Acuticoccus sediminis: one gene and its partner. The protein of the gene in region 2 binds, or shares a complex with, the protein of the main gene of each other region. Links are inferred from orthologs where the notes say so. Each region holds a gene or a part of one and is shown on either strand. Other genes may lie near its edges. The genes, in order: DLJ53_RS08240 and ureC.

Region 1 (3,283 bases), on a different replicon or contig from region 2:
TCATCGCCTACCTCGACTCCCGCCCCGGCGAGACGCGGGTCAGCGCGATCCCCGGCGCGGGCACCCACGTCCCGGTCTGGATCCTCGGCTCCTCGACCTTCGGGGCGGAGCTCGCGGCGGTGATGGGTCTTCCGTACGCCTTCGCCTCCCACTTCGCGCCGAACATGCTGGAGGACGCGCTCGCGGTGTACCGCCGCAACTTCCGCCCGTCGGACCGGCTCGAGCAGTCCCGCTTCGCGCTGGCGGTCAACGTCTACGCGGCGGACACCGACGAGGAGGCGCAGTACCTGCGTTCCTCGCAGCTTCAGGCGGTGGCGAACCTGCGCAGCGGCAGGCCCGGCCCGCTGCCGCGCCCGGTCCGGGACCTCACCGCCGTGGTGAGCCCCAACGTCATGCCGCTCGTCGAGGGAATGCAGCGCTTCTCCGCCGTCGGCTCGCCCGCGACGGTGCGCCGGACGCTCGCCAACATGATCGCCCACTACGAGCCGGACGAGATCTTCGTCGTCGCGGCGATCCACGACCACGAGGCGCGGCTGAAGTCCATGCGGATGGCGGCTGAGGTGCTGGCCGATCTTCCGGCCGCGGCGGCGGCCGAGTAGGCCCCGGAATCGACAAACCGGCCGGCGCCGGCCATTGAATGGGGCAAGACCAGTCTGGAGCCGGCCCTTGCCCCCACGCCATCGACCCGACGCCGCCGCCCGGTGGCGCCAGCCGGCCGCATGACAGATCAATTGTTCGACCAATTGTCAGACCGCCCCGTGCCGGCGCGCCCCGCCGACGCGCCGGCGACCCTCTTCCAGCGCAGCGTCGGCGAGGCGGCGGTGACCGTCGCCGACAAGGGCGGGCGCGTCACGACGCCGACGGTGCGTCAGGCCGGCTCGGCCAAGCTCCGCTTCCCGCGGATGGCCCCCGGCAGCGACAGCGTCGAGGCGCTGATCCTCAACATCTCCGGCGGCCTCGTCAGCGGCGACCGCTTCCGCACAGAGATGGCGGCCGAGGCGCATACCCTCACCGTCGCGACCCTCGCCTGCGAGCGCGTCTATCGCTGCGAGGACGGGCCCGCGGAGGTCCTCCAGGTCGTGCGGGCGGGGGAGGGCGGCACGGTGCGCCACCTGCCGCAGCCGACGATCCTGTTCGAGGGGGCGAAGCTGCGCCGCCGCACGCTGGTGGACCTCGCCGAAGGGGGGGGCCTCACCCTTTGCGAGGGCCTCGTGCTGGGCCGCGCCGCGATGGGCGAGCGCGTCACCACCGCCGACGTGCGCGACCGCATCGAGGTGCGCATCGCCGGCCGGCTCGTCTACGTCGACGCCTTCGGCCTCACCGACGAGGTCATCGCCCGCGCGTCCGGGCCGGCGGCGCTGGACGGGGCGCGCGGCGTCGGGCTGGTGCTCCACGTCGGCGGCGGGACGGCCGACACGGCGCGCGCGGCGCTCGACGGCGCCAATGCCCGCTGGGGAGCGAGCACCATGGGCGCCTTGACGGTGGTCCGGGTTCTTGCGCCGGACCACACAAGTTTGCAGGATGCGCTCGGCCGGGCTTCAGTCGCGTTGTCCGGCGCGCCGCTGCCGCGCGCATGGCAGCTCTAGTGCAGGCGCGCGGTCCTCGCGGCCTGCTTCATCGTGGGACGACCGCATGAACCTTTCGCCGCGGGAGAAGGACAAGCTCCTCATTTCCGTCGCCGCCGACGTAGCGCGCCGCCGGCGCGAACGCGGCGTGAAGCTGAACTACCCCGAGGCGATCGCCCTGATCTCCGACTTCGTGATGGAAGGCGCCCGCGACGGACGCTCCGTCGCCGACCTGATGGAGGCCGGCGCCGCCGTGGTGCCGAAGGAAGCCGTCATGGAAGGCATCGCCGAGATGATCCACGACGTGCAGGTCGAGGCCACCTTCCCGGACGGCACCAAGCTCGTCACCGTCCACAATCCCATCCGGTAGGGCGCCGTGCTGAAGCTGAAGCCCAACTGCGAGTGCTGCGACCGGGACCTGCCGCCGGAATCGCCGGACGCTCGCATCTGCACCTACGAGTGCACCTTCTGCGTCGACTGCGTCGAGGGGCCGCTCGGCGGCACCTGTCCGAACTGCGGCGGCGAGCTCGTCCGCCGTCCGGTGCGTCCGCCGCACATGCTGGCGAGGCATCCCGCGTCCACCGAACGCGTCCTCGGCTCGAAGCCGGAGTGCGTCGCTCTCAGAGGTGCAGCATGATCCCCGGCGAAATCATCACTCCGGACGGCGACATCGAGCTGAACGCCGGCGCCGACGTCGTCGAGGTGCTCGTCGCCAACACCGGCGACCGCCCGATCCAGGTCGGCTCGCACTACCATTTCTACGAGACGAACGCGGCGCTCTCCTTCGACCGGGAGGCGGCGCGCGGGCGGCGGCTCGACATTCCGTCAGGCTCGGCGACCCGGTTCGAGCCGGGGCAGGAGCGCACGGTGCGCCTCATCCCGTACCTCGGGGCACGGATCGTGCACGGTTTCAACGCGAAGGTGGCCGGCCCGCTCGACTGATCCCCGGTCCGCGCCCCCTCCAGCAAAAACGGGAGGCTCAGCCATGTGCGGACAATGCGTGATCGACAACGTGCGGCAATCGATGATGAGCCGCCGCAGCCTGCTCCTGGGCGCTGCGGCGACCGGCGCGGCGGCGGCCGCACTCGGCACGCCGCGCCCGGCGCTGGCCCAGACGGCCGAGGCGGGCGGCGTCTCCGGCCGCTTCTCCGGCGTCGCCGATCTGACCCATACCCTGGTGCCGGACTTCCCGACTTTCTCCGGCAAGCCGCAGTTCGAGGCCAACCAGGTCTACTTCCGCGACAAGGACGGCTATAACCTCTCGATCCTCACCATCGACGAGCACACCGGCACCCACGTCGACGCCCCGCTCCACTTCTCGACGGACGGGCAGTCGGTGGACGAGATCCCGGTCGCCAACCTCGTCGCGCCGCTGGTGATCGTCGACATCGCCGCCCGGGCGGCCGACGACGCCGATGCGCAGGTGACGCCCGACGACCTCAAGGCCTGGATCTCCGCCAACGGCGAGATGCCGGACCGGTGCTGCGTCGCGATGCACTCCGGCTGGGCGGAGAAGGTCGGCGGCGACGGCTTCCGCAACGCCGACGGCGACGGCGTGATGCATTTCCCCGGCTTCCATCCGGAAGCGGCGGCGATGCTGATGGAGGAGACCGGCGCCATCGGCATCGGGGTCGACACATTGTCGCTGGACCACGGCGCGTCGGCCGATTTCGGGACCCACAACTCTTGGCTCCCGACCAACCGCTGGGGCGTCGAAT
Region 2 (3,293 bases):
CCGGGAATGATTTTGTCATCGGTCTTCGGTGTCGGGCGATCGCGTGGATCGTTGATCATGTCGCATCCCTCCAGTCGCATCAGAACGAACGAGCGAGCCGGCAGGATTCGCGGGGTTGGACCGCGTCCGCCCGGCACGGGACGAACCAGCGGACGGCTGCGGCTTGACGCGAGGAGCCGCGAAGCGCAGCCCTGACGTCAGAACGACTTACCCATGTCCGCTCTCGTGTCGATAATGCCAGAGTTCCGTCCCATGCGCTCGTCCATCCTTGCCGCACTCGTCCTCGCCATCACCGCGGCGGAGGCTTCGGCGGGCGACATCGACCTCGTGGGCCGCTGGACCTGCCACGTCTCGACCCCCGACATCACCGCCGACAGCACGACGACCTACCACCCCGACGGCACGCTCGAGGCGATCCTGTCGACCAGCGTCCACCTCGGCGCGCGGACCTGCACCATCGGCGGCACCGGCGACGGCCGGTGGACGCTCGAGGGCACGAGCCTCGTCGAGACCTACTCCGATCTTCAGTTCGCCCCCCTCACCTGCCGGGACATCCTCCCGCCGCAGACCGTCGAGGCGATGCGGGACCGGGTGATGGACGGCCCCATGCGCGCTACGCTGAGCGACATCACCGCCACGAGCTTCACGAAGGCGCACGACGACACCGCCGACGCCTGCGCCCGGGACGACTGAGCGCCGCACGAGGACGGCCGGGCCGAGTTCCGGCGGCCGCGGCTCAGTACATGAAATAGCGCTGCGCCAGCGGCAGGACCTTGGCGGGCTCGCACGTCAGGTGCTCCCCGTCGGCGGTCACGCGGTAGGTCTCGGGATCGACCTCGATCTTCGGCAGCGCGTCGTTGAGCTTCATGTCCGCCTTGCCGATGCCGCGCGTGTTCTCGACGACGAGGTTCTCCTTGTAGGTGCCGAAGTCCTGGTCCGCGGCGGCGCGGGACACGAACGTCACCGACGAGGCCGTCATGGAGCGCCCGAAGGCACCGAACTGCGGGCGCATGTGGACCGGTTGCGGCGTCGGGATGGAGGCGTTGGGGTCGCCCATCTGCGCCGCGGTGATGGTGCCGCCGATCAGCACCATGTCCGGCTTCACGCCGAAGAAGGCCGGCGACCAGAGGACGAGGTCCGCCCGCTTGCCCACCTCGACCGAGCCCGTATAGGCGGAGATGCCGTGCGCGATCGCCGGATTGATCGTCACCTTGGCGATGTAGCGGCGGGCGCGGAAGTTGTCGTTCTGGCCGCTTTCCTCGGCAAGCCGGCCGCGCTGCACGCGCATCTTGTGCGCGGTCTGCAGCGTGCGGGTCAGCACCTCGCCGACACGGCCCATGGCCTGGCTGTCCGAGGCGATGATGGAGAGCGCGCCCATGTCGTGGAGGATGTCCTCCGCGGCGATGGTCTCCTTGCGGATGCGGCTTTCAGCGAAGGCGATGTCCTCGGGGATCGACTCGTCGAGGTGGTGGCACACCATGAGCATGTCGAGGTGCTCCTCGACGGTGTTCACGGTGTAGGGCCGCGTCGGGTTGGTCGACGACGGGATGACGTTGGGAAGGCTCGCCACCTTGATGATGTCCGGGGCGTGGCCGCCGCCGGCGCCCTCGGTGTGGAAGGCGTGGATCGTGCGGCCCTTGAAGGCGGCGATCGTGTCCTCGACGAAGCCGGACTCGTTCAGCGTGTCGGTGTGCAGCATCACCTGCACGTCCATCTCGTCCGCGACGGTGAGGCAGGTGTCGATGGCCGACGGCGTCGTGCCCCAGTCCTCGTGCAGCTTCAGCGCCATGGCGCCGGCCCGGATCTGCTCGACGAGCGGACCGGGAAGCGAGGCGTTGCCCTTGCCGGCGAACGCGAGGTTCATCGGGAAGGCGTCGGCGGCCTGGATCATCCGCGCGATGTGCCAGGGCCCGGGGGTGCAGGTGGTCGCCTTGGTACCGGTCGCGGGGCCGGTGCCGCCGCCGATCATCGTGGTGATGCCGGAGGCGAGCGCCTCGTCGATCTGCTGCGGGCAGATGAAGTGGATGTGGCTGTCGATGATGCCGGCGGTGAGGATCTTGCCCTCGCCGGAGATCGCCTCGGTGCCCGGGCCGACGACGATGTTGACGCCGGGCTGCGTGTCCGGATTGCCGGCCTTGCCGATGGCGACGATGTTGCCGTCCCTGAGGCCGACGTCGGCCTTCACCACGCCCCACCAGTCGAGGATCAGCGCGTTGGTGATCACGGTGTCCACGGCGCCCTGCTCTCGCGTCGCCTGCGACTGGCCCATGCCGTCGCGGATCACCTTGCCGCCGCCGAACTTCACCTCCTCGCCGTAGATCGTGTGGTCCGTCTCGACCTCGATGAAGAGCTCGGTGTCGGCGAGGCGGACCTTGTCGCCGACCGTCGGGCCGAACATCGCGGCATAGTCGTGGCGGGAGATCTTGGCGGGCATAGGCTGATGGCTCCGAAGCCGGGGAGATGCGCCCGCGAGAATGTCCCGCCGCGCAGATAAGTGCAACGCGGCGGGGCTAATTCACGTCTTGCGAAATCGCGCGGCCCCCGAATATGGACCGCGCGATCGATCAGGCGACGTCGGACACGGCATCCGGTGCGCGGTGGACGCGCACGGAGGGGACCTGGCCGGTCCAGCGAGCGACCTCAACGCAGGAGAGCTGGCCCGTGCAGCCCTGGCCGAGCCTGGACGTGCCGCGGTCGAGCGTCACGGCGTTGGGGTTGCCGTGGACGCAGACGATCTGCCCGCCGATGTCGACCGGATCGTACCAGGCGCCGGTCGCAAGGTTCACGCAGCCCTTCAGGACGTCCTCGCTGATGTCGGCGGTCGCCAGGCAGGCGCCGCGCGGGCTCGTCACGACGACGACGTCGTCCACCGAGATCCCGCGCGCCGCCGCGTCCTCGGGATGGAGGCGCGCCACTTCGCGCCCGTCGCGCTTGCCGGCACGCGAGTGCGCACCGTAGTCGAGCTGGCTGTGCAGGCGCGTCGCCGGCTGGTTGGCGATGAGCCAAAGCGGCGCGTCGCCCCGCGGAGCCTCGAAGCGCTCCAGCCAGGTCGGGTGGCCCGGGCAGTCGTCGTAGCCCATCGCCGCGACGGTCTCGCTGTAGATCTCGATCTTGCCGGACGGGGTCGCGAGCGGGTTCGCCTCCGGATCCTCGCGGAAGCGGGCCATCAGGGCGCCATCGTCGGGTACCATCGGGATCGCGAGGTCGCCCGCCTCGCGCAGCTCGGCCAGCGTCGGGGCCGGGTCGCCACGCGCGATCAGCGCCTCGCGGGTGCGCTCGTAGAGGTGCTCGAG

Evidence for each region.
Region 1: the proteins of ureC (region 2) and DLJ53_RS08240 are in contact, whole or in part, in a crystal structure (PDB 4CEU), measured with the Sporosarcina pasteurii proteins. The link is inferred for Acuticoccus sediminis from one-to-one orthologs. Residues at the interface, in WP_115362090.1 of Sporosarcina pasteurii: Lys441, Phe442, Asp463, Pro464, Ser465, Ala466, Ser467, Ile468, Thr470, Pro471, Gln472, Pro473, Met475, Arg477, Gln565, Arg566, Tyr567, Phe568, Leu569, Phe570; in WP_115362093.1 of Sporosarcina pasteurii: Ala6, Glu9, Lys10, Ile13, Ala16, Leu19, Arg23, Asn31, Tyr32, Pro33, Glu34, Val36, Thr40, Met44, Met70, Glu71, Val73, Met76, Asp78, Gln81, Ala82, Glu83, Leu92.

Annotation. Positions count from the first base shown.
Region 1 is NZ_QHHQ01000001.1:1,873,439-1,876,721, forward strand. The notes cover bases 315-3,283. They hold DLJ53_RS08240 (urease subunit gamma), read left to right. Parts: upstream 315-1,632; coding sequence 1,633-1,935; downstream 1,936-3,283. Other genes in these bases: DLJ53_RS08230 (LLM class flavin-dependent oxidoreductase), read left to right, coding at 315-599; DLJ53_RS08235 (urease accessory protein UreD), read left to right, coding at 759-1,586; DLJ53_RS08245 (DUF1272 domain-containing protein), read left to right, coding at 1,942-2,202; DLJ53_RS08250 (urease subunit beta), read left to right, coding at 2,199-2,507; DLJ53_RS08255 (cyclase family protein), read left to right, coding at 2,551-3,283. Outside these bases: more of DLJ53_RS08230, read left to right, coding at 1-314.
Region 2 is NZ_QHHQ01000003.1:157,530-160,822, reverse strand. The notes cover bases 86-3,064. They hold ureC (urease subunit alpha), read right to left. Parts: upstream 2,435-3,064; coding sequence 737-2,434; downstream 86-736. Other genes in these bases: DLJ53_RS14965 (molybdopterin-dependent oxidoreductase), read right to left, coding at 2,565-3,064; DLJ53_RS14975 (hypothetical protein), read left to right, coding at 253-693. Outside these bases: DLJ53_RS35550 (hypothetical protein), read right to left, coding at 1-59; more of DLJ53_RS14965, read right to left, coding at 3,065-3,293.